3 regions of the Streptomyces sp. ALB3 genome follow, and region 2 is predicted to be linked to each of the others. Evidence: riboswitches for the same ligand, from Rfam matches in the RefSeq annotation. Region 2 holds a riboswitch; each other region holds the start of a gene.

Region 1 (3,266 bases), on a different contig from region 2:
ATCCGGCGCAACACCACGATCCTGCCGCTGTACTCGCTGATGCTGGGACTGCTGGCCCTGCTCGGGTTCATGGCGATCGCCGCCGGGATCAAGGTGGACAACGGCCAGCTCGCGATCCCCCAGCTCTTCGAGAACATGTTCCCCGACTGGTTCGCGGGTGTGGCCTTCGCCGCGATCGGAATCGGCGCCCTGGTGCCGGCCGCGATCATGTCGATCGCCGCGGCGAACCTCTTCACCCGCAACATCTACAAGGACTTCATCAAGCCCGACGCGACCCCGGCGCAGGAGACCAAGGTCTCCAAGCTGGTCTCGCTGCTGGTCAAGGTCGGCGCGCTCGCCTTCGTCCTCACCATGGACAAGACGGTCGCGATCAACTTCCAGCTGCTGGGCGGCATCTGGATCCTCCAGACGATGCCGGCCCTGGTGGGCGGACTGTTCACCCGGTGGTTCCACCGCTGGGCCCTGATAGCGGGCTGGGCGGTCGGCATGATCTACGGCACGGTGGCCGCCTACGGCGTCGCCAGCCCGACCCAGAAGCACTTCGGCGGGTCCTCCAAGGAGATCCCGGGAATCGGCGAGATCGGCTACATCGGTCTCACCGCGTTCGTGCTGAACCTCGTCGTCGTGATCGTGCTGACCTTCGTCCTCAACGCGCTGAAGGCTCCTGCCGGCGTGGACGAGACCTCCCCGTCCGACTACACGGCTGACATCGGCGACCCGGGCGTCAAGGCCGAGCTCCCGCCGGCCACGGCGGGCGCCCCCGGGGGTCACTGACCTCCCCCGCGCCCTCGCGCGTCGACATCCTCCGTCCCGGCAGGGCCCGCCCTGCCGGGACGGCGTCGTCCCCGGCGGCGGCCCGGTGCCGCCGGGCGTCCGGAACCGGGGCGCGCCCCGCCGGTCGTCTGCGGCAGACTGCCGTGCATGGACGTATCGATCAGGCCGGTCCGGCCCGCTCAGTTCGAGGCTCTGGGCGAGATCACCGCCCAGGCCTACCTCGGCGACGGGCTCCTGGACCTCGGCGCCGGGGACCCCTATCTGGATCAGCTTCGCGCCGTGGAGCGGCGGGCGGCCGAGGCCGAGGTGCTGGTCGCGCTGGACGCCGACGGCCGCTTGCTGGGCGGCGTCACCTACGTGGCTCCCGGCAGCCCGTGGGCGGACGTCGCCAGTCAGGACGAGGCGGAGTTCCGGATGCTCGCCGTCTCGCCCGAGGCCCGCGGACGGGGCGCGGGCGAGGCGCTCGTACGGGCCTGCGTCGACCGGGCGCGGGCCGCCGGAGGACTCTCCGGGCTGGTCCTCTCGACGCAGCCGGCCATGCTGGGCGCCCACAGGATCTACCGGCGCCTCGGCTTCGTACGGACCCCGGAGCGGGACTGGTGCCCGCTCCCGGACCTCCCACTCCTGACATACCGGCTGGAGCTCTGACCTACCCCGACACAACATGTGGGGGCTTCTTCAATCAGGAGCCCCCACATGTATGCTCGACCTCGCTGTCGCCGCAGGGGAATCCGGTGCGAATCCGGAACTGTCCCGCAACGGTGTGATGGGTGTGCTTCTGCGCACCCCGAAGTCCGAAGACCTGTCGACAGTGCGTCCGGCTCGACCGAACCGGACGCCGAGACGTCCGGGCCCCGCGGAGGGCCGGTGGACGCCGTGCGCCGTGCGCCCTTTCCCGGACGCCGCCGTGTCCGGCTGCCCCGCTCCCGCAGGCCCCGAGCCGAGCGAGGGATAGCCCCAGTGACCATCGCGCCAGCCGACCCGGTGTCAGCCGCGGAATCCGAAGGCCGCACGAACGACGCGCCCGGGACCGCCCTGCTGCGGACCCTGACCGGCCTCACCGCCGACCTGCCCGGCACCGACCCCGGACGTGTCGCGGCGGCCGCGCTGCGCGGCCGCAACGCCGGTTCGGACGAGGCCGAGTTGCGCTCGCTGGCCACCGAGGCCGCCGCCGGTCTGATCTCCGAGGACCCGGCCTACTCCCGGCTCGCCGCCCGGCTGCTCACCCGGGCCGTCGCGGACGAGGCCGCCGGCCAGGGCGCCGTCTCCTTCTCGTCGTCGGTCGCCGTCGGGCACCGCGAGGGCCTCATCGCGGACCGTACGGCGGAGTTCGTCGCGCTGCACTCCGCCGCCCTCGACGCACTGGTCGGCCAGGCACTCGCCGACGGTGCCGACGACCGCTTCGGCTACTTCGGGCTGCGGACCCTGTACAGCCGCTACCTGCTGCGCCACCCCCTCACCCGCCAGGTCGTCGAGACCCCGCAGCACTTCATGCTGCGCGTCGCCGCGGGGCTGGCCGAGGACACCTCGGAGCGCGCCCTGGAGGAAGTGGCAGCGCTGTACGGCCTGATGAACCGGCTCGACTACCTGCCCTCCTCCCCCACCCTGTTCAACTCCGGCACCCGCCACCCGCAGATGTCGTCCTGTTACCTGCTGGACTCACCGCTGGACGAGCTCGACTCGATCTACGACCGGTACCACCAGGTGGCACGCCTCTCCAAGCACGCGGGCGGCATCGGGCTCTCCTACTCCCGTATTCGCGCCCGGGGGTCACTCATCCGTGGCACCAACGGCCATTCCAACGGCATCGTGCCGTTCCTGAAGACGCTCGACGCCTCCGTCGCCGCGGTCAACCAGGGGGGCCGCCGCAAGGGTGCCGCGGCCGTCTACCTGGAGACCTGGCACGCGGACATCGAGGAGTTCCTGGAGCTGCGCGACAACACCGGTGAGGACCAGCGGCGTACGCACAACCTCAACCTGGCGCACTGGATCCCGGACGAGTTCATGCGCCGCGTGGAGGCGGACACGCAGTGGTCGCTGTTCTCCCCGGCGGACGCTCCCGAGCTGGTGGACCTGTGGGGCGACGCGTTCGACACCGCGTACCGGGCCGCCGAGGCCAGGGGGCTCGCCCGCAGGACACTCCCGGCCCGTGAGCTGTACGGGCGGATGATGCGGACGCTCGCCCAGACCGGCCAGGGCTGGATGACGTTCAAGGACGCCTCCAACCGCACCGCGAACCAGACCGCCGAGCCGGGCCGCGTGGTGCACTCCTCGAACCTGTGCACCGAGATCCTGGAGGTCACCGACGACGGCGAGACGGCCGTCTGCAACCTCGGGTCGGTCAACCTCGGCGCGTTCGTCACCGACGGCACCATCGACTGGGAACGGCTCGACGCCACCGTCCGCACGGCGGTGACCTTCCTCGACCGCGTGGTGGACATCAACTTCTACCCGACCGAGCAGGCCGGCCGCTCCAACGCCCGCTGGCGCCC
Region 2 (3,266 bases):
TCAAGCCCAAGACCGCGGTGGCCATGTCCGCCGTTCTCAACCTCGTCGGCGCGTTCCTGTCGGTGGAGGTGGCCAAGACCATCTCCGGCGGGATCATCAACGAGGAGGGCCTCAGAACCGAGGTCATCTTCGCCGCGCTCGTCGGCGCGATCCTGTGGAACCTGCTGACCTGGCTGGTCGGCCTGCCCTCCAGTTCCTCCCACGCACTCTTCGGCGGCCTCATCGGCGCCGCGGTCATGTCGGCGGGGTGGTCCTCGATCGACGGCGGCACCGTCGTCACCAAGGTCCTGCTGCCCGCGATCGCCGCGCCTCTCGTCGCCGGTGTCGCCGCGCTGCTGGCCACGAAGCTGACGTACCGCCTCAACCGGAAGATCACCGACGAGGCGCAGCTGAAGTCGACCGCCAAGGGGTACCGCGCGGGCCAGATCGCCTCGGCCGGTCTCGTGTCGCTCGCCCACGGCACCAACGACGCGCAGAAGACCATGGGCATCATCACCCTGGCCCTGGTCACCGGCGGCGTCCTGGTCCCCGGCTCGAACCCGCCGGTCTGGGTCATCGCGTCCGCCGGTATCGCCATCGCGCTGGGCACCTACCTCGGCGGCTGGCGCATCATCCGCACCATGGGCAGCGGTCTCACCGACCTCCGCCCGCCGCAGGGCTTCGCCGCCCAGACGAGTGCGGCCACGGTCATCCTGGCCTCCTCGCACCTCGGCTTCTCCCTCTCCACCACGCAGTCGTGCTCGGGCGCCGTCATGGGCGCGGGTCTCGGACGCAAGGGCGGCACGGTCCGCTGGTCCACCGCCACCCGGATGTTCGTCGCGTGGGGCCTGACCCTTCCCGCCGCCGGTCTGATCGGTGCGGGCTCGGAGTTCCTGACCAAGCAGGGCCCCTGGGGCGTCGGGGTGGTCGCCGTGATCCTCGTCGCGGGATCCGCCGCCATCTGGCTGCTGTCGCGCCGCAAGCCGGTCGACCACACCAACGTGAACGCGGACACCGAGCCCGCCGGCGTCGTCACGACCGCCATCTCGGCGGTCAGCCCGCCGCCCGCCGGTACCGTCGCACCGGAACTCAAGACCACCATCCCGGCCCCGGCTCCGACGGCCGGAACCCCGGCCGACCCGGCCACGGTGTAAGGACAGATCCGTATGAACATCGACTGGGCAGCCCTCGCCTCCGTCTTCGGCGTCAGCCTCGTGGTCACCGTCGCACTGGTCGGCCTCTTCACCCTCGGCATCACGGGCCTGGCCCGGCAGGTGCCGACGGCGCAGGGGGGCGGCTCGAGCGCCCTGGTGCGCAGTGGCGCGTACCTCTGCTTCGGGCTGTGCGCGGCGGCGGTCGCGTACGGGATCTACCTGATCGTCGCCTGACCCCGCGCGGGACACGCACACCGGGCCGGACACACCTCGTGTCCGGCCCGGTGTGCGTCCGGGCACACTGAGCCTCGCAGGTCAACGGCAGGTTGACGGGCGTTCGCGGGGCATGGTGGACTGCCGGAGCCATTACGGCGACAGGAGAGGAAGCCGGTGCGAATCCGGCGCGGTCCCGCCACTGTCACCGGGGAGCAGCCTCCATACGGAAGTCACGGTCCGCCGCCGCGGACTGGAAGGCCGGAGGAACTGCGGATCCGGGGAGCCAGGAGACTCTCGTCGCCGTCACGTCGAACCAGGGCGCGGACCCTGAGTGAGGACATAACGCCATGTCTGGCTGCCCCCTGTCGGTCGTCGTACCACCTTCTTCCGCGAAGGCCCGCCGAGGCGCGACGGCCGGCTGAGCCGTGCGAGCCGACCGCATCTTCGCGTACGGCGCCGCCGCCGGTCTCATCGGCGACCTGCTGCTCGGTGATCCCCGGCGGGGCCACCCCGTCGCGGCCTTCGGGCGTGCGGCGGCGGGCGCCGAGAACCGGCTGTGGCGCGATCACCGCGGCTGGGGCGCCCTGCACACGCTCGTCTGCGCCGGTGGCGCGACGGGCGCCGCCGCGCTGGCCGCCCGTGCCGTACGCGACCGTCCCGCCGCCTCCGTGGCACTGACGGCCGCCGCCACCTGGGCCGTCGTCGGGGGCACGTCGCTGGGCCGCGAGGCCCGTGCCATCGGTGACGCCCTGGCCGCCGGGGACGTCGGGCTCGCCCGGGAGCGGCTGCCGCATCTGTGCGGCCGTGACCCGCAGGCGCTGGACGAGCGGCAGATCGCCCGCGCGGTGGTGGAGTCCGTCGCCGAGAACACCTCCGACGCCGTGGTGGGGGCCCTGGTGTGGGGGGCGCTCGGCGGTGTGCCCGGACTCGTCGGTTTCCGCGCCGTCAACACGCTCGACGCCATGGTCGGGCACAAGTCGCCCCGCTACCGGCGCTACGGCTGGGCTTCGGCCCGGCTCGACGACGTCGCCGGCTGGCCCGGGGCCCGGCTCACCGCCGTGCTCGCCGTGGCCGCCGGGGGGCGCCCGCGTGCGGCCGTCCGGGCCTGGCGGGCCGACGCGGGCAGGCATCCCAGCCCCAACGCGGGTCCGGTGGAGGCCTCGTTCGCGGGGGCGCTCGGCGTGCGTCTCGGCGGCACCCTCGCCTACGGCGGACGGGTCGAGCACCGGCCGGTGCTCAACGGGGAGGCCGGCCGGGACGTGCGGGTCACGGACATCGAACGCGCGGTGCGGCTGTCGCGCCGTGTGAGTGTGCTGGCCCTCGCCGTGTGTGCGGCGGGACGGCTGGCCATGGGACGGAGAGTCGGATGAGCGGCGGGCTGCTGGTCGCGGGAACCACGTCGGACGCGGGCAAGAGCGTCGTCACCGCGGGGATCTGCCGGTGGCTGGTGCGCCGGGGGGTGAAGGTCGCGCCGTTCAAGGCGCAGAACATGTCGCTGAACTCCTTCGTCACCCGGGAGGGCGCGGAGATCGGCCGCGCCCAGGCGATGCAGGCGCAGGCCGCCCGGGTGGAGCCGTCGGCGCTGATGAACCCGGTGCTCCTCAAGCCCGGAGGCGACCGGTCGAGCCAGGTCGTCCTGATGGGGAAGCCGGTCGGCGAGATGAGTGCGCGCGGCTACCACGGGGGGCGGCAGGAGGCTCTGCTGGGGACGGTCACGGACTGTCTGGAGCAGTTGCGGGCCACGTACGACGCCGTGATCTGCGAGGGGGCGGGGAGCCCGGCGGAGATCAACCTGCGGCGTACGGACATCGTGAACATGGGCATCGCCCGGGCGGCGCGCTTTCCCGTGCTGGTGGTCGGCGACATCGACCGGGGCGGTGTGTTCGCCTCGTTCTTCGGTACGACGGCGCTGCTCAG
Region 3 (3,266 bases), on a different contig from region 2:
GCTGATCCGGCGCATGCCGTACGGTCCGGCCCTCGCGGTCGGCTTCGCCGGCCTGGCGGCCGGTCTGGCCGTGCTCGCGATCGGGACCCGCCCCGCTCTCCTCGCCGGCGGCGCACTGATCACCTTGGGCGACATCGTGCTGTTCCTGAAGAACGATCTGGAGGCCCTGCGCCGCAGCCCACGCTCCGACGCGGTGATCTTCGGTCAGCAGCGCCTGGCGGCCGGTCTGGGCGCCTGCGCCAGCGGGGTGCTGGGCGGCCTCGTCTACAGCTTCGGCGAACGAGCCGGCGACACGGGGGCGTTCTGGCTCATTGCCGCAGCGCAGTGCCTGCTGCTCCCCCCGCTTCTCCTGATGCTGCGCCACCGCGCGGCACGTCCCGCACAGCTACCGCGAAGGAGCACTGTCGCGCCATGACACGTACCGGCGGATTCCAGGACGACGACTTCTGGACCGAGTTCCACGACTTCCTGTTCACCGGGCAACGCCACACCCAGGCCGAGGAACTGGTGGCGACCTCACCGCTGCTGCGCTTCCGGCCCGGGGCGCGGGTGCTCGATCTGTGCTGCGGCCCCGGGGTGTTCACGGTTCCGCTCGCCGGCGGCGGCTACGACGTGACCGGCGTGGACGTGAGCCCGGCCATGCTGGAGCGGGCACGCAAGCACTCGGCCGACGCGGGTGCGCGGATCACGTACGTACAGGCCGACGCGCGGACGTACGACCCGCCGGGTGGCTTCGACGCGGTCCTCAACATGTTCACCTCGTTCGGGTACTTCGAGGACCCCGCCGACAACGCCCAGGTCCTCCGGAACATGCACAGGTGCCTGACGCCCGGCGGAACCCTCGTGCTCGACCTCGCGGGTAAGGAGTTGCTGGCCCGCAGGGTCACTCCTCCCAAGGTCGTGCAGCGGGGGGACGACCTGCTCGTACAGACCGACACGGTGCTGGACGACTGGGCGAGGCTGCGCAGCGACTGGGTGCTGGTCCGGGGAGATCACGTGACGCGCGCCACTCTCGTGTGGTTCGTCTACAGCGCCGTGGAGTTGCGCCGGATGGCCGAGGAGGCAGGCTTCGGCCGCGTGGAGGTCTTCGGCGGTTTCGACGGCCGCCCCTACGACCAGGACGCCGAGCGGCTGATCGTACGGGCGGTCCGGGAGGGGTGACGCGGCGCGGGTTCCGGGGCCGCTTCCGCACCCCCTTACGGCCCGGTCTCACCGGAACGTAGGATCACCAGGTCATCGCCGCGACGGGAGACAGGAAGCCGGTGTGAATCCGGCACGGTCCCGCCACTGTGACTGGGGAGTGCTCCTTCCGCGTGCCGGCGTGTGCCGGGCGGCAAGGCGGAGGGCGTCGATCCAGGAGTCAGGACACTGGCCTGTCGCGGGCCCGATCCGAGGAGCGCGGACTCCCCAGGAGGCTTCACGTGTACAACGGCATGTCCCATTCCCCTCAGGACCCCTCCCTCCGTCGGCCACGCGCTCTGCGGGCCTCCGTAGCAGCGGCCGCGTTGTCGGCGGTCCTGCTGACCGCCGGCTGCGGCTCGTCCGGCGAGGCCCGGCATGATCCGGGGACCGCGGGTGCTCCCCCCGAGGGCTTTCCCGTCACCGTCGACAACTGCGGGGTCCGGACGACGTACGACGAACCGCCCGCGCGGGTGGTCACCATCCACCAGCACCCCGCGGAACTGATGCTCGCCCTCGGGCTGAGGAGCCGCATGGTCGGCACCGCGTTCCCCGACTCCGCGGTCCTGCCCGAGCTGGAGCGGGACTTCGAGGCCGTGCCGGAACTGGCCGAGCGGGAGCCCTCGTTCGAGACCGTCCTGGACGCCGGACCCGATCTCGTCTACGGCGGCTACGGCAGCGCCTTCGACGAGAAGGAGGGCCGCTCCCGCACGGCGTTCGCCGACGCGGGGATCGACACCTACCTCAACCGCGAGTACTGCGGGAAGAAGAAGGTGACCATGGAGGACACCTACGCCGAGATCCGCACCATCGGCAAGATCTTCGGAGTCACCGGCCGCGCCGAGAAGCTGGTGTCCACGCTCGAGAGCGACGTCGACGAGGCCGCCTCCGCCGTCGCGAGCGAGCCTGAGGTACCCGTCTTCGTCTACGACAGCGGCGACAGGACCGCCTTCACCGCGGGCGGCAAGAGCCTGGGAACCGAACTCATCCGGCTGGCCGGCGGCAGGAACGTCTTCGCGGACCTCGACGACGTCTTCGGTGACGTCTCGTGGGAGCAGGTCGTGAACCGCAAGCCCGAGGTCATCGCCATCTACGACTACGCGGGGGCCGGAAGCGTCGAGCAGAAGAAGGAGTTCCTCCTCTCACAGCCGGCGCTCGCCGACGTGCCCGCGGTGAAGAACAAGCGGTTCGTCGTGCTGCCGCTCACCGCGACCCTGGTCGGTATCCGCTCGGCCTACGCGGTCGGAGACCTCGCGGGCGGGCTGCACCCCGGAAGCCTCCGGTGACGCCACCCGCCGCACCCGCACCCGCACCCGCCGGCCAGGCCGTGCGGCGCCGGTCTCAGGACACGAAGCGGCCGGGGCCAGGTGTCTTCACCGTCGCCCTGGTGATCCTGGCGGTTCTCCTGCTCGCCTCGCTCACCGCCGGTCTCGCCATCGGCTCCGTGCACGTTCCGCCCGGCCAGGTGTGGGGCATCGTGGCGCACGCACTCGGCGCGGACCTGTCGGAGCCCGGCTGGTCGCGAGCCCGGGAGACCATCGTCCTGGACGTGCGCGCTCCCCGTGTGCTGCTCGGCGCCGTGACCGGGGCCGGACTCGCGGTGGTGGGGACCGCCATGCAGGCACTGATCCGCAACCCTCTCGCGGAGCCGTACCTTCTGGGGGTCTCGTCCGGAGCGTCCCTCGGGGCCGTGACGGTCATCGTCTTCGGGGTGACCCTGTTCGGGCCGGTCTCCTTGTCGGTCGCAGCGTTCGCGGGCGCGCTGGGGGCGCTGCTCCTCGTCTACGCCACCGCCCGCACCGGTGGCCGCATCACCTCCGTACGGCTCGTGATGTCCGGCGTGGCCATCGCGGCCGTGCTCACCGCACTCCTGAACCTGCTGCTCCTGACGACCGATCGCGGGAACGAGGCCCGTGCGGTGCTGGCCTGGACACTCGGTGGCCTGGGAGGGGTGAACTGGGGCACCCTGTGGCTGCCGAGCACGGCCCTGCTCCTCGGGGTGGCCGTCCTGTTGGCGCACGCCCGCAACCTGAACCTGCTGCTCGCGGGTGAGGAAGCAGCCACCACCATGGGGCTGGACGTGGCCC

The links. Region 2 has a riboswitch for cobalamin ahead of ACHFIV_RS21995 (cobalamin biosynthesis protein). Riboswitches for the same ligand answer to the same signal wherever they lie in the genome.
Region 1: another riboswitch for cobalamin. It lies ahead of ACHFIV_RS04495 (ribonucleoside-diphosphate reductase subunit alpha); the one in region 2 lies ahead of ACHFIV_RS21995 (cobalamin biosynthesis protein).
Region 3: another riboswitch for cobalamin. It lies ahead of ACHFIV_RS15035 (ABC transporter substrate-binding protein); the one in region 2 lies ahead of ACHFIV_RS21995 (cobalamin biosynthesis protein).

What each region holds. Positions count from the first base shown of each region.
Region 1 is NZ_JBISCE010000003.1:568,465-571,730, reverse strand. Features, by position in the region: gene mctP (monocarboxylate uptake permease MctP) at 1-774, shown strand, start outside; gene ACHFIV_RS04500 (GNAT family N-acetyltransferase) at 922-1,422, shown strand; cobalamin riboswitch at 1,475-1,598, shown strand; gene ACHFIV_RS04495 (ribonucleoside-diphosphate reductase subunit alpha) at 1,735-3,266, shown strand, end outside.
Region 2 is NZ_JBISCE010000035.1:51,201-54,466, forward strand. Features, by position in the region: gene ACHFIV_RS21985 (anion permease) at 1-1,133, shown strand, start outside; gene ACHFIV_RS21990 (hypothetical protein) at 1,146-1,367, shown strand; cobalamin riboswitch at 1,514-1,643, shown strand; gene ACHFIV_RS21995 (cobalamin biosynthesis protein) at 1,775-2,719, shown strand; gene ACHFIV_RS22000 (cobyric acid synthase) at 2,716-3,266, shown strand, end outside.
Region 3 is NZ_JBISCE010000026.1:663,545-666,810, forward strand. Features, by position in the region: gene ACHFIV_RS15025 (MFS transporter) at 1-415, shown strand, start outside; gene ACHFIV_RS15030 (class I SAM-dependent methyltransferase) at 412-1,161, shown strand; cobalamin riboswitch at 1,216-1,391, shown strand; gene ACHFIV_RS15035 (ABC transporter substrate-binding protein) at 1,422-2,465, shown strand; gene ACHFIV_RS15040 (FecCD family ABC transporter permease) at 2,507-3,266, shown strand, end outside.